3 regions of the Peribacillus sp. NPDC076916 genome follow, and region 1 is predicted to be linked to each of the others. Evidence: riboswitches for the same ligand, from Rfam matches in the RefSeq annotation. Region 1 holds a riboswitch; each other region holds the start of a gene.

What was found. Region 1 has a riboswitch for cyclic di-AMP ahead of ACQKFG_RS27060 (cation:dicarboxylate symporter family transporter). Riboswitches for the same ligand answer to the same signal wherever they lie in the genome.
Region 2: it holds a riboswitch for cyclic di-AMP, as region 1 does, so the genes downstream of both, ACQKFG_RS20755 (TrkH family potassium uptake protein) here and ACQKFG_RS27060 (cation:dicarboxylate symporter family transporter) in region 1, are expected to answer to the same signal.
Region 3: it holds a riboswitch for cyclic di-AMP, as region 1 does, so the genes downstream of both, ACQKFG_RS04140 (APC family permease) here and ACQKFG_RS27060 (cation:dicarboxylate symporter family transporter) in region 1, are expected to answer to the same signal.

What each region holds. Positions count from the first base shown of each region.
Region 1 is NZ_JBNNIU010000022.1:4,790-9,657, reverse strand. It holds gene ACQKFG_RS27060 (cation:dicarboxylate symporter family transporter) at 72-1,331, opposite strand; cyclic di-AMP (ydaO/yuaA leader) riboswitch at 1,504-1,650, opposite strand; gene ACQKFG_RS27055 (efflux RND transporter periplasmic adaptor subunit) at 1,846-3,108, opposite strand; gene ACQKFG_RS27050 (hypothetical protein) at 3,123-3,785, opposite strand; gene ACQKFG_RS27045 (TetR/AcrR family transcriptional regulator) at 4,019-4,868, opposite strand, start outside.
Region 2 is NZ_JBNNIU010000008.1:138,051-142,918, forward strand. It holds gene ACQKFG_RS20745 (STAS domain-containing protein) at 1-320, shown strand, start outside; gene ACQKFG_RS20750 (potassium channel family protein) at 462-1,118, opposite strand; gene ACQKFG_RS20755 (TrkH family potassium uptake protein) at 1,142-2,473, opposite strand; cyclic di-AMP (ydaO/yuaA leader) riboswitch at 2,648-2,790, opposite strand; gene ACQKFG_RS20760 (hypothetical protein) at 3,123-3,314, shown strand; gene ACQKFG_RS20765 (TetR/AcrR family transcriptional regulator) at 3,535-4,134, opposite strand; gene ACQKFG_RS20770 (ABC transporter ATP-binding protein) at 4,253-4,868, shown strand, end outside.
Region 3 is NZ_JBNNIU010000001.1:829,687-834,554, reverse strand. It holds gene ACQKFG_RS04160 (DUF6044 family protein) at 1-443, shown strand, start outside; gene ACQKFG_RS04155 (glycosyltransferase family 2 protein) at 459-1,481, shown strand; gene ACQKFG_RS04150 (GtrA family protein) at 1,441-1,896, shown strand; gene ACQKFG_RS04145 (hypothetical protein) at 1,902-2,054, shown strand; cyclic di-AMP (ydaO/yuaA leader) riboswitch at 2,248-2,392, shown strand; gene ACQKFG_RS04140 (APC family permease) at 2,531-4,357, shown strand.

The sequences.
Region 1 (4,868 bases):
TAGAAGAGAAAGAGTATTTTATTTCAAAAAAAAAAAAAATCCAGAGTGAAATGTCACTCTGGATTTTTATATTAAGAAACTTGCTCTAATTCTTTTTTGGAAGGAGGGTTGAATTGACCTTCCCATTTAGAGATGACGATTGCTGCAAGTGAATTACCGATAACGTTTACTACTGTACGTCCCATATCAAGAATACGGTCGATACCAGCAATAAATGCTAGACCTTCAATAGGAATACCGACAGTTCCCAATGTCGCTAAAAGAACTACGAAAGATACACCTGGTACACCAGCAATCCCTTTGGACGTGATCATTAACACTAGCATTAGCGTAATTTGCTCATATGCGCTTAAGTCGATGCCGTACATTTGAGCGATGAAGATAGCTGCTAACGCTTGGTATAATGTAGAACCATCAAGGTTAAAGGAGTATCCAGTCGGAATTACAAATGTAGCAATATGTTTCGGACATCCCGCTTTCTCCATTTTTTCCATGATTTTCGGAAGAACCGCTTCTGAACTTGCAGTAGAGAAAGCAAGAATCAATTCTTCTTTTAGAAGTTTAATCAACGTAAAGATATTGAATCCGACAAATTTCGCAATAAGACCAAGAATGACTATTACAAAGAAAATCATTGTTCCGTAAACAGAAAGCGCTAACTTTCCTAACGGAATTAAAGATTCCAAACCGAATTTGGAAATAGTCACACCGATTAGTGCAAATACACCGATAGGAGCAAATTTCATGACCATGTTAGTTAGGTAGAACATTCCTTCAGCTACACCTTGGAAGAAACGGAATACTGGTTTACCCTTTTCACCGATGGCCGCGATACTAAGTCCAAACAACACGGAGAAGAAAATGATCGCTAGCATATCGCCTTCTACCATGGCTTTAACTGGATTGGATGGCACAATGTGAACGATTGTATCCACGAACGATTCATGCTGCTTAGTTTCGGCTGTATCAACATAGGTAGAAATATCAGTTTGTTCTAGCTTGTCCATATTCACACCAGCACCAGGCTGGATGATATTCGCTGATATTAAACCAACAACAATCGCAATCATCGTTACCACAACAAAGTATGATATTGATTTAGCTCCAAGTTTACCTACAGCTTTCAAATCACCTACACCAGCAACTGCAACGATAAGGCTTGAAACGATGATTGGCACTACAATCATTTTAATCATTCGTAGGAAAATGTCTCCGAATGGTTGTAAAAAGTTTTGGGCCGTCTCACTACCATAAAAAATGGCACCAACGATAATCCCTAGAATTAAACCAATAAAAATTTGGCTAGCTAAACTTAGTTTGAATTTCTTCATTTACTTTCCTCACCTTCCATAAAGTCTTTGATGCAAAAACATTTTTGTCTCGGTAAGGGAAACAAGATACTAATAAAAGAAAGTAATTTTTCTTTTTTTGAAAAACTCTGTCTTTACGCCGAAAAAAAAGACACTTCATGTGTCGATTTCTTATTGGCGTGAATATTCACACATGTTCCCTTAAAGACGCTGACGAGGTTAGCTGTCGGGTTAGGAATTGGAAACACAAAGCCCTTTCATTTCTGAATTCACCCCTAGCGGATAAAATCCACAAAAATGGGTCCCCCGTTCTTGGAATAAGATTAAGCGAGTTAACTTATAATAAAATATTATACTAAAAATGATAATCTGTAAATATTTAATCGCATCCGTTTATAAAAAATCTTTAAATATGTCTGAATATTCTGTATTAATCGCTATTATATCTATAATTACTATCCCAATTTTTGATCAATAAGTTATATTGATATAATTAATGAATAATTTTACATCACCTCTTTTGTTAAAGGAACGGTTATTTTTCCAAAATGCCAAGTAACAGATATCTTACTTTTTCCCTAGAGGTGAATTTTTTATAAGTCGGAACTTTCACTTTTTCAAATTGAATCGGAGTAATAAAATTAGAGTGGTTCTTCACTGCCACATCCGGCTTCAGCAGGATGACGTCACCTACAGACGGTCCCTTTATTATTTCTTGCTTTCCTTCCGCTTTAAGACCTTTTGTAATGTAATGTTTATCTACATATCCTTTTTTTGTCAATTTGTAAATATAAGGATTTTTTCGGTAATTCACCGCCTCTATAGGTACGGAGGGTACACCGGCTTTCTCATTGGTTATTACAGTAAGATCCACTTTGGATCCCACTAACAAAGGTTCCGTTACTTCGCCTTCCGGTTCGATTAAAGCCTGAAATGGAAATCTGTTATCTTTTTTTAACGACGGCTCTTCAGCTGGATAGGAATGGATACGGCCTATCGTTCCTTTCAATGCCTTTTTTGAATCAGAGGAACTTGCTTTTATAGTCATGCCCACTTCAGCCTTTTTCATTTCCTCTTCGGAGAATTGCCCTTCAATTGCCATATTTGTAGAAACAATGGATATGATGGGATTTTTCAGGTTTTTATTGATATTTTTAACTACACCATCAGCCTCGCTCGTTGTCACGATAGCATTGGACTGCTCCTCAATTGAACTCAATTTGGCGTCAAGCATTTTCACTTTTTCATCCAAACTGTTTCTTTCCAGTTCCTGCTTGTACATTTCTTGCTCAATGTTACTTTTAATAAGATCCGTCGAGTTTGTGGTTAAATCACTACTCAAGTTTTTTTCCACCGATTCATCAATGGCCGCTATTCCAGAATCACTGGTCAGGGACCCTTGATATGACCTCAACTTGCCTATGTATTCTTCAATCCCAGCAATTTCTCCCTCAGCTGCCGTTTTTTCCGCTTCTAAATCCGCTTTTAGCGCATCAAGTTCGGTCGTCTCATACTCAAACAATGAAGATCCAGCCGTAATCGCATCGCCTTCTTTTACAAGGAATTTCTTAAAATCATTTTTCTTGGTATCAAAATAGATATCATACACTTCTACAGGTTTAATTACCCCATTTGTTTCAATAGTATCCCTAATTGTATCCTTTTTTACCTTTGTCCAATTTTCAACGAAAATAGTTCGTTCCACTTTGCTTTCTTTTTTTTCAAGAAGGTATATGTTAACGGCTATTAAGACTATCGATGCAATCGAGACCGCTGCTATTTTCCATTTTCCGCTCATTCTTTTCACCCGCCTTATACAAATACGCCTACTTGGATGTATGCTAAAAAGGCTTTAACAAACCATGTGGCCAGATAGAATAGAACAATCATTAAAAGGACCAAATAATTATTTCGGTCTGAAAATTCCTTTAAATAAAAATATTGCAGAGCAATAATAAGAAATTGAAAAATGGTGATTTCGCTGAAAAAGTGAATGAAATAATCACTTCTGAGAAAATACTGACTGATGATCCCAAATGAAAAAGGATTGGCATCGCTGCCTATATCCATTAAAACAAATAGAGGAACTAGTAATGTTTTTTCCATTAATTGCAAACCAAAAAGAATCATTTGAACGATGACTAATTTTATATATGGGATATCAGTGACGATCCAAAAGAATAGAGCTGCTAAAAATATGTATATGGAAGGGGTGAGTATGCCTGTTACTATATTGCCGCTCAAAATCAGCAACTTTGCTGCTTCGAATTCATTGGCACTCATCGTCGTGACTTCTTTGGAAAATGATTCTGAACCAATGCCAAAATATCCCCCGATCGCAAAAACTGTTAGACTAAGAAAATATAAAAATAGTAATTTCAATCCAAGCTTTGTGACTGCCTCTGCATTTTGCAGCTGATAACGACTCCGATTAGGCTCTAAAATGCCCTTTAACAATCCGACCTGGTACACCATATGTGGTCCTCCTGAAAAAAATGATATTTCATCATATATTTTATCTTATTTTGGAAACAATTGCAGAAATAAGGGATGAATATACAAAAAAAACACATAAGCCTTCCCTTCAAATTTAATCCCCACACTAATTTGGTGTTAATGCTGATAATTGAAAGAATTTCCTAACCACCGCTTTTGAAACTCATTAACAAATGAAAAAAAGGGGCTATACGCCCCTTTCGGTAAAACCTTCATATATTCAGCAAATAATCCTTCATCATTAAGATAAGCTTTGAACCCAAGGGACTTCTTTTTTCATTTTTTTCCAAAAACAACAAAAGGCTTTCTAAGATGATGGGGTTTGGCCTAACTTTTGAAAACTCTTCCTGGATCGCCTTTAAAGCTTCCGTATTCTTGTTTGTTTCCATTCCCTCTTCCTTACGTGTTTCCACTTCCAGCATCCTGACGATGATCGAATGGATTTCCTCTTTAGGGCTCAAATCCCGCATCGAGCATCCTGGTAGTGGAAATTGTTTCAATAATGGATCTTCATTGTTCTGCAGGCTTGCGATGATTGAATCCATCCGGTTCAATATGAAGCTAGGTAACAATTCCACATCGAAAGCATTTTGTTTCCTGATCAATATTCCGATATATCCTTTGAAAAGGGAATCCAAAATTATGGTGCAATCTGGCAAAAGATCCGCAGAAAGTCCCGGGTATAACTCAATGATTTTACGCTTGAACCAAATCAAGCCCTCTTCATGGATATAATGTAAAAATCTATCTAGTTCTTTGCTGATATGAACCATTTGTTCCTGCATCATCATTTGAATCAAGTTGGTATTTCCCGTCATATGCTCAATGTGGACAGTGATTTGCCTCATGAATTTGTCTTTACTGGACAATGAAGCATCCAGTTCAAGATCGAGCAATGAGTCCGTCAACGCTTCATAATAAAATTTAAAAATGGACACCAGTAATTCTTCCTTCGATTTAAAATGATTATAAAAAGACCCCTTTGCTATCCCACATTTTTCAGCAATTTCCTGAACGGAAGTAGCATGATAGCCTTTCTCCGCGAAAAGCTCTACAGACTTA
Region 2 (4,868 bases), on a different contig from region 1:
AAGATAACATGGCGTTGCTTCCCTTGATAGGCAATATTGACACGACAAGGGGCATGACCTTGCTTGAAAACACCTTACAAAAATGCGTTGAAAAAAATGTCACAAGGCTTTTCATTGACCTATCGGGCGTTCATTCAATAGATGGTGCATCCGCCCACCAGCTGTCGCAATTGATTGAATCCTTACATTTGATCGGAATTGAAACAACCCTTTCAGGACTTCTGCCGGAAATAGCCATGACTGCCGTTAAGCTTCAACTTCCTTTTGATAAAGTGACGATAAAGTCCACTCTTGCCCAGGCAATCAGTACGATGAAATAATACATACATATCCAGGGAATGGAATGCTCGTTATAAACTTCATCGAGAAGACCTCCATATGGGGGTCTTCTGGCATGTATAAGTGATGCTGCATTCAAACTAGATACAGGGCCCAAAAAGCAAAAGCCGGAACCTGTTGGATTATTCAATATTGGCAAAGACGGCTAGATCTTTTTTATTGCCAACCACTAAAAGCATATCATTTTCATGGATATCCTGATCTGGTGAGGGGGCTATGATGATTTCTCCATTACTCACTATGGCAATGACGCTGATATTATATTTTGCCCGTAGATCAAGCTCCCTGAGGCTTTTTCCCTTCATGCTCATGGGCAGGATGATTTCCTCGATATTGTATTCTTTAGAGAGCTCTATATAGTTCAGCATGTTAGGGGACAGGAGCTGATTCGCGACCCGTTCCCCCATATCCCTCTCAGGATAGATGACCCAGTCAGCTCCGACTTTAGTGAGCACCTGACCGTGATTTTTATTAAGTGCTTTGGCAATGACCTTATCGACCCCAAGCTCTTTTAAAAGCAAGGTAGTTAAAATGCTCGATTGCATGTCATTTCCGATGGCTACGATGACACAATCGAAATTACGGATTCCGATTGACTTCAAAGTCTCTTCTTCCGTCGTATCCGCCATGATCGCATGGGTAACGCTCAGTTCCGCATTTTCTACTCTTTCCTCGTTGACATCAACACCCAATACCTCTTGGCCAGCCGTATATAATCTATGGGCCACACTGGTTCCGAACCTGCCTAAACCGATCACGGCATATTGTCGTTTTCCCATCTTTTACACTCCTTCATTTATGTTTAACCAATCATGATTTTCCCTTTTGGACGTCGGAACGGATCTGGTTTGCGCCTCATAGCGATGGCAAAGGCCAAAGTCAAAGGACCCACACGGCCTGCAAACATCGTGAAAATGATGAGCATCCGGCCAACCGGTGATAATTCGGGGGTCAACCCCATTGAAAGTCCCACGGTGGCGAATGCTGAAGTGGCTTCAAACAAAATCATCAAGAAATCAGTTCCGCTTTCAGTGATGGTCAGCAATATGGAGATGATTGAAACCATGAATACGCCAATGAATGTAACGGATAATGCTTTAAAGATCGTTTCACTCACAATGCGGTGACGGAATAATACCACATCACCCTTTCCTTTAATCTGTGACCAAACCGTTCCGACAAGCGTTGCTAATGTGGTTGTTTTAATTCCGCCGCCAGTCGATCCGGGCGAAGCCCCGACGAACATCAAGAAAATGATGAGCAGTAATGTAGGCTGAGTTAAATCAGGGATATTCAACGTATTGGATCCTGCCGTCCTAGGTGTAACCGATTGAAATAATGAGGACAGCGTTTTACCCATGAAAGATAAAGGCTGCAATGTCTTGGCATTACCAAACTCGAATAAAAAGATTAAAATTGCGCCGACAATCGTAAGTGCCAAGCTAGTCGTCAGAACAACCTTCGTATGTATGGATAAACGATGGGTATCACGGTATTCGTATAGTTCATTCATCACGATAAAACCTATTCCGCCAAACGTGATGAGGAAGACGACCGTAAGGGTTACGAATGGATCCGATACATAAGGGGTCAAACTCTTGAATTCCCCCATTAAATCAAAGCCGGCATTATTGAAATTCGATATGGAATGAAAAACCCCGTAATAGATTGCCTTTCCGATTGGCATGTCAAAAGAAAAGCGAATCGATAAAATAAGGGCACCCATGCCCTCAATGATGGCCGTGAAAATTAAAAGCCGTTTTACTAACCTGACTACACCTGCCATGGATAGATTATTTAATGACTCCTGCAAGAGTAACCTGCCTTTTAAAGAAATCTTTTTGCCTAAAAGGAAAAAGAAAAATGTCGCAAATGACATGAACCCTAAACCGCCTATCTGAATCAGTGTTAAGATGACCAACTCACCAAAAGTGGTGAAGGTCGATCCCGTATCCACTACGACCAATCCTGTTACACATGTAGCGGAAGTTGCGGTGAATAAAGCATCCAGAAAAGGAAGACCAATGCCATTTTCAGTGGAAATCGGCAGGGTTAATAAATAGGCCCCAATAAGTATCAGGATGGCAAAGCCGAGTACAAGTATTTTTGGCGGATCCAATAAACTTTTTGTCATTCTCAAATAAATCATCCCTACCTATAAAAAAATTGTGTAAAACTGTATGATGCTTTAATCATCAATCTGCTTTCAGAATCTTTTTAAAGGCATAATAAAAAGACCAGCAAAAACTTCGAACAGTTATTTTGCCACAAAAAGCGTGAAAAAAACTCCCGAAATAGGCGGTCTTATGACCTCCCTCGCTTTAGCCGACGAAGTTAGCTGACGGGTAGGATGGCGAAAGAGCTGATCTCATCCCTTCTGCAAGGCAGAATTAACCCCAATTGATTGGGTCCTCCGTACTCAATTCCCTTGAGTTTAGGCCGAAATGCATTAAATTGATAAACGTATTCTACTCCCATCATTTATCAGTTGTAAACCCCTAAATCGTAAAAAAATATTTCTTTAACAAGACTGAAAATTTACGTTTCATTTACATTGAAAAAACGTATTGACAAATATTAGTTAGCACATTATGATAGGTTCGATTAATCCAATTATGATAACCAGCTCGAGGTACTTTATTCAATACATTCAAGCGAACAAGCTATTGCCAATCAAAATTTCTAATATATATATTTTTATGTTTCTTTTGTAAATGATAAAGGAAAAAGCATTGCATTCGTATTTAAAGATTCAAGACATTTTACTAAAAAGGCGGGCAATTATGGAGAAAACGTTCAATAGATATGTTATTAATGCTACAGGCAAGGGTGGCCAGACATATTTAACACAATGCCAGGATAAAGATGCACTAAGGAAATGGATAGCCGATCATGAGGATCAAATCATCATGGATGAGTTAAGGATAACGGATAAGAAAAAGAATCCGTTTTTAAAATTGTTTTCCCTAAGGTAAATCAACTAAAATCCCAACATCATTAGCGGTATTATTCAATTATGAAATCCCTGTGTACTATCCGGGAACGCTGAGCGAAAAATCCATATCTTGTTTTGCTTTTAAACTCATTTATTTAAAAATGAGTTTTTTTGCGTTGGGAATGTAGAGGTGAAAGCGAAGAAAAAAGATGTAATCCGATTTTAAGGCATGTTGATGGAACATGCCTTTGATGATTCGTTCATTGTATGAATGTGCGCAATTGGCTGATGAAGTTCAAGATTTGAAAATGGATTTTCGCCATTTCTTCCGCCGTTTGCTCTTCACAATTCTCCAGCCACTCCTGTATCACCCCTAAAATCGCCGATGTCAGGAAGGCGTGCATATACATGCGGAACGCTTCATTTTTAGCTGCTGGGTGCTGGCTGATCAAACGATCCAATAGTACTTCACCGAATACGCGCTTTATTTTTTTGGCAAAAGAAGGATCGCCCTGATCACCTAGAATGGCCCTCAAAGCGTGGGCATGTTCACTGATGAATTGAAAAATCTCTATGAAGGGCGTGTAAAGCTGCTGTTGATGAAGAGCCCTGAAAGCCTCTTCCGGCAAAATGGCAGTAATGCGGGTTTGAAGTTCATTTAACAATTCCTGCTGTAAGTGCTCCATCAATTCATATTTATCTGTGTAATGCAAATAGAATGTGCCCCGATTAATGTTGGCGCGCTCTGCAATTTTCTTCACTGATACATGTGAGAACCCCTCTGTTTCAACGAGTGCAATAAAATGATGTTGTATCTGCATCTTCGTCTTTTGTACCATATCCTCATGAATCGATGCCATGTAATGTCTCCTTCACTGAACATTTTTCCAAATGTGTTGATTGTATTAGAACAAATGCTGCCTTAGAATGATGATACACTCAACACTGTGTTAATTAAAGAGGGAGGATGTGTGTACATTGAAAAATGCGATTTCCATTGAAGGGATTGCCAAAGGTTTTCATCATAAAAAGGTCATTCAGCCATTGAGCCTGAGTATTGAAAAAAACGGGATTTTTGGCTTGCTAGGTCCATCCGGATGCGGAAAGACGACCTTGATTAAAATGATTGTCGGATTGATTAAGCCCGATGCGGGTAAAGTCACGGTTCTGGATCATGAAGTGCCAAATCGAGCGCTGTTAATGGATGTCGGCTATATGGCACAGTCCGATGCTTTATATACAGAATTGACCGGAGCTGAAAATCTCGAATTTTTTGCGAAGCTATACCGTTTTTCGAAAAAGGAACGAAGGGAACGCATTCGATATGCAGCTGAAATCGTACAGTTGACGAGCGATTTGAATGTTCGGGTTGCGCATTATTCCGGGGGAATGAAACGCCGTCTGTCACTGGCGGCGGCACTCATCCAAAATCCGGAGATTCTCATTTTGGATGAACCGACAGTAGGAATAGACCCTTTGCTGAAACAATCGATTTGGCAGGAACTTGAGCGTTTAAGAAACGAAGATCATAAGACGATCATCATCACGACGCATGTGATGGATGAAGCGGAACGATGCGATAAACTGGCGATGC
Region 3 (4,868 bases), on a different contig from region 1:
AAATAAAAGATCATATTGACCTTCCGCAAGAAGAATATCGTGTTGCCAGCATTGGACTGCATCCCGCAATTGCACAATTTAATGGATTTTACACGTTAGATAGCTATAACAATTTCTATCCACTTACTTATAAACATCAATTTCGTCAAATAATTGAAAACGAATTGGCTAAGAATAAAAACATCAGAATCTACTTTGATGAATGGGGAGGACGTTGTTACCTATTTGCCGATGAGCTTGGGAAGCATTATATGTTCAAGAAAAGCTCGAGGAAAGAGCTGGAAAATTTAGACCTTAATATGGATGCGTTTAAAGGATTAGGTGGCAAGTATATATTTTCTGCCATACCAATCAACAACGCGGAGGAAAACGGATTGGTACTAGATAGGATTTTCACAAAAAAAGGAAGCGTATGGAAAATTTATTTATACAGAGTCATGTGAAAAGGGGGGAATAGAGTGAATTCACCGATACTGACGATTGTTGTACCTTGTTATAACGAAGAAAGCGTATTGCAGGATACCATTTCCCAGCTTTGTGGATTGGTGAGGGGGTTAGTTGAAGAAAACGTTGTTTCTGGTCAAAGTAAAATTCTATTGGTTGACGATGGAAGTAAAGATCAAACTTGGAAGATCATTTATAAGGAAACGATAAATAATGAATTTGTTCGTGGGCTAAAGCTTTCCCGGAATGCAGGACATCAAAATGCACTTCTGGCAGGATTGTTTACAGCTAAAGAAGCCTCGGATTGTGTGATCTCCATTGATGCAGATTTACAAGATGATATTCAAGTCATCCCTGAATTCATCCGGAAATTCAATGAAGGGTGTGAAATTGTATACGGTGTCCGCCAGAAAAGGGACCTTGATTCATTTTTTAAACGAACATCTGCAACTGGTTTTTATAAAATGATGAACAAGATGGGGGTTAACCTTGTCTATAATCATGCGGATTTCCGGCTAATGAGTAAAAGGGCGATCGCGGAGTTGGAACGTTTTGATGAAACGAATCTTTTTTTACGGGGAATCGTACCGCTCATTGGGTTTAAGACGGACTCTGTTTATTATGATCGAAAAGAAAGATTGGCTGGGGAAACGAAATATCCATTTAAGAAGATGGTTGCTTTTGCGCTTGATGGCATTACTTCCTTTTCAGTTACACCGATTCGGCTTGTTTTATGGCTAGGATGTCTTTCGTTTTTCATTAGCTTACTCTTTGGGTCTTACTTTTTATGGTTAAAGTTTTATGGGCAGACCGAGACTGGATGGACTTCATTAATCACCTCCATATGGTTGATCGGTGGCTTACAGCTGATTGCAGTCGGCTTGATTGGGGAATATATCGGTAAAATCTATAATGAATCCAAACGCCGGCCTAAATATATAGTTGATCTGGACCTATTTAATCCGCTCGATTTAAAAAAACGGGAGCAACTAGACAATGAACGGAACAGTATTGAAAAACTATCTAAAACACACTAACTCCTTTATCCGCTTTTTATTGGTTGGGATAGTCAATACAGCGCTTGGACTTTCCCTCATGCTTTTTCTCATGAATGTTCTTGAATTATCTTACTGGGTCTCCACCTTTATCGGTAATGGTACGGGAGCTGTAACGAGTTTTCTTTTGAACAGGACTTTTACCTTTAAAAGTGATATAGAATGGCGAAGGGGAGTTGCACGTTTCTTTTGCGTCATCCTGATCTGTTATTCCGCCGCATATTCTTTAGGCCAAGCTATTGCCGAATCAATGGAAGGATCCGTTCATTTACCCATACAACAAAATGTGGCTGTGATGATAGGAGCCATTTTTTACACAGTTCTCAACTATATTGGCCAGAAATACTTTGTCTTTAAAAAAAGCAATTTAAGACCAATTCAAGAAGGCAGGAACTAATTAGGATGGAGCAGTGGGATAATGCCCCCGGTTGGATGGGAATTAAAGTGGAATCGAAAGCGAAAATCAATGCAAGTATAACGACTCAAGCTGGGGGCAGATCTGTTTCACTTCATCCTTCACACTCTCCAAGTGGCAATCATTTATTCCTTTTCTGACCATCTTTTGTTCATTCACTCCTTGTTTTTTTTCTTTTTGGACGCTCCATTCCTCCCTTCGAACCATGTGTTTGCATGACTTATGTAATATACGTCAAGAATAAAACCTCGCATACAAAAAATAATTATATTTCCGAGCAAAATTTTCATTTACTTTTCCATTTCACGGGAGTATGATAATCAACAGTTTCATATTTCTAAATCGCTTAAACCTTATGGTGCGGGGGACCCGGTATTGGGATTGTTACGACAATCCAAGGGGTGAATCCTTTCAAGGTAGGGCTACTCTTAGGTCCGAATCCGACAGCTAACCTCGTAAGCGTTATATGAGAAGGAAGGTGGAGCTTGTTAGACAAAAAAATTGATGTCTACAGGTCTATTTAGTTATGACTTGTAGGCATTTTTCTATTTCTTCTTGTATTTTGCTACAGCAGGGTAGCATAAAATTATAAATTTAATATGGTGGTGAATACTTGATGTTATCTTCTATAAAGAGATTCTTGATTGGGAGACCTTTAAAATCAAATGCACTTGGTGAACAAAAGCTTAACAAAACAAAGGCTTTGGCGATATTATCTTCTGATGCTTTGTCTTCGGTTGCTTATGGACCTGAGCAAATATTGATCGTTCTGATCACTGTCGGTGCTGCAGCATTCTGGTATTCCCTCCCTATCGCAATCGGAGTATTGATCCTGTTAACCGCCTTGATCTTGTCCTATAGACAGATCATTTTCGCTTATCCGCATGGCGGGGGGGCATATGTGGTTTCAAAAAATAATTTGGGAGTCAATCCAGGGCTGATAGCTGGAGGATCCTTATTGGTGGATTATATATTAACTGTGGCTGTTAGTGTTTCTGCAGGTACGGATGCAATCACGTCCGCTTTTCCCGGCCTGCATTCATATAATGTCATCATAGCCATCATTTTCGTCATTCTGCTTACAATCCTGAACTTGCGGGGGGTTACGGAGTCGGCCTCTGTTTTGGCCTATCCGGTGTACCTATTCGTTTTAGCATTGTTCATCTTGATTGGTGTCGGGATTTACAAGATTTTGACAGGGGGAGTTTCACCTGAATTGCACACGCCCATCGGGACTCCGGTAGCGGGCATCAGTTTATTCATACTGCTAAGGGCATTTGCGTCAGGAAGCTCCGCATTGACAGGAGTCGAAGCTATTTCCAATGCAATCCCGAACTTTAAAGATCCGGCCCCGAATAATGCGGCGAAAACTTTAATAGCGATGGGTTCCTTATTAGCTGTATTATTTTCGGGAATCGTATTCTTAGCCTATTCTTTAAGCATTGTCCCTAGCGCAGAGGTAACGGTCGTCTCCCAGGTTGCTGAAGAGATCTTTGGACGGAATTTCATGTATTTCTTCATTCAAGGTACGACTGCTTTGATCTTGATACTTGCGGCCAATACTGGCTATTCGGCCTTCCCTCTGCTTGCGGTAAATCTAGCGAAGGATAAATTCATACCGAGGGCGTTTACGATCAGAGGGGACCGGTTAGGGTATTCCAATGGAATAATCATACTGGGACTTGCCTCGATCATCTTAATAGTCTCATTTGAAGGACATACAGAAAATCTCATTCCGCTTTATGCTGTAGGGGTATTCATTCCATTTACTCTGTCCCAGACCGGGATGATTGTTAAATGGATCCGCGAAAAGCCAAAAGGCTGGATGTTGAAATTAACCATTAATTCAATTGGTGCCATTATTAGCTTTATCGTCACGATGATATTCTTCTTGACCAAGTTTACTCAGGTTTGGCCTGTTTTGATTTTTATACCTATTATCCTGTTAGTTTTTCATCGAATCAGAAAGCATTATGAAGCAGTTGGTGACCAACTAAGGATTACAACATGTGAGCCGATCTTGCCAATTGAAGGAAATATCATTATCGTACCTGTGGCCGGGATAACTCATGTGGTCGAGAACTCTTTAAATTATGCAAAATCTCTTTCAGCGCATCAAGTCATTGCCGTTTATGTTGCTTTTGAAAGAGAAGATGAAAAGAAATTCGAAGAAAAATGGAAAAAGTGGCAGCCGGATGTCCGACTGGTTACACTGAATTCTTATTACAGAAGTATCATTCAGCCATTAACAAAATTCGTGGATACGGTTGAACATAAGGCGAGTGAATCCAATTATAAAGTTACGGTGATCATCCCCCAATTCATTCCGAAGAAGGGCTGGCACAATATTCTTCATAACCAATCAAGTTTACTGATCCGTGCCTACTTACTTTATAGAAGGAATGTGGTTGTTACGACTGTGCCATATCATTTGAAGAAGTAAGTTCCAGTATCTAAGAAATATAGAAGCCCAGACTGCAGGCAAACTTGAACTGCCTCGTAAATGTTAGACACCAAACTAACATTTACGGGGTGTTTTTTTTTATGGCTTGTACAATTTGGGGCGTTTATTTCAGCTCCTTTCCGCAGCCGGTCCTGAAGCCCTCTCGGCTTTGCGCCTTCGTGGGTCTCCCTTATGGACGCGCTTTTCCCGCAGGAGTCTTGCACACCCACTCCAATCAACTTGGTTATAGCATTTAGTTAGAAACCAAATCTGGGGATTTGAAGGTGTTGCTTCGGGGCAGTTGGTTCCTTCATTTGATGAAAGAGTCGTTTTCCGAACTCCTTATGTCTACTAACTGATAGGAAGCCTAAATATGGTTTTCTTTTTTTTATAATCTTATAAATAAAAAGACAGTCCCTACAGATGCTTTTCTTCAACTAACTCCCCCGGTAGTTGAAGAAAAACATTAATTAAAAACTCATTAAATCCACAATAACGATTATTGCTAATG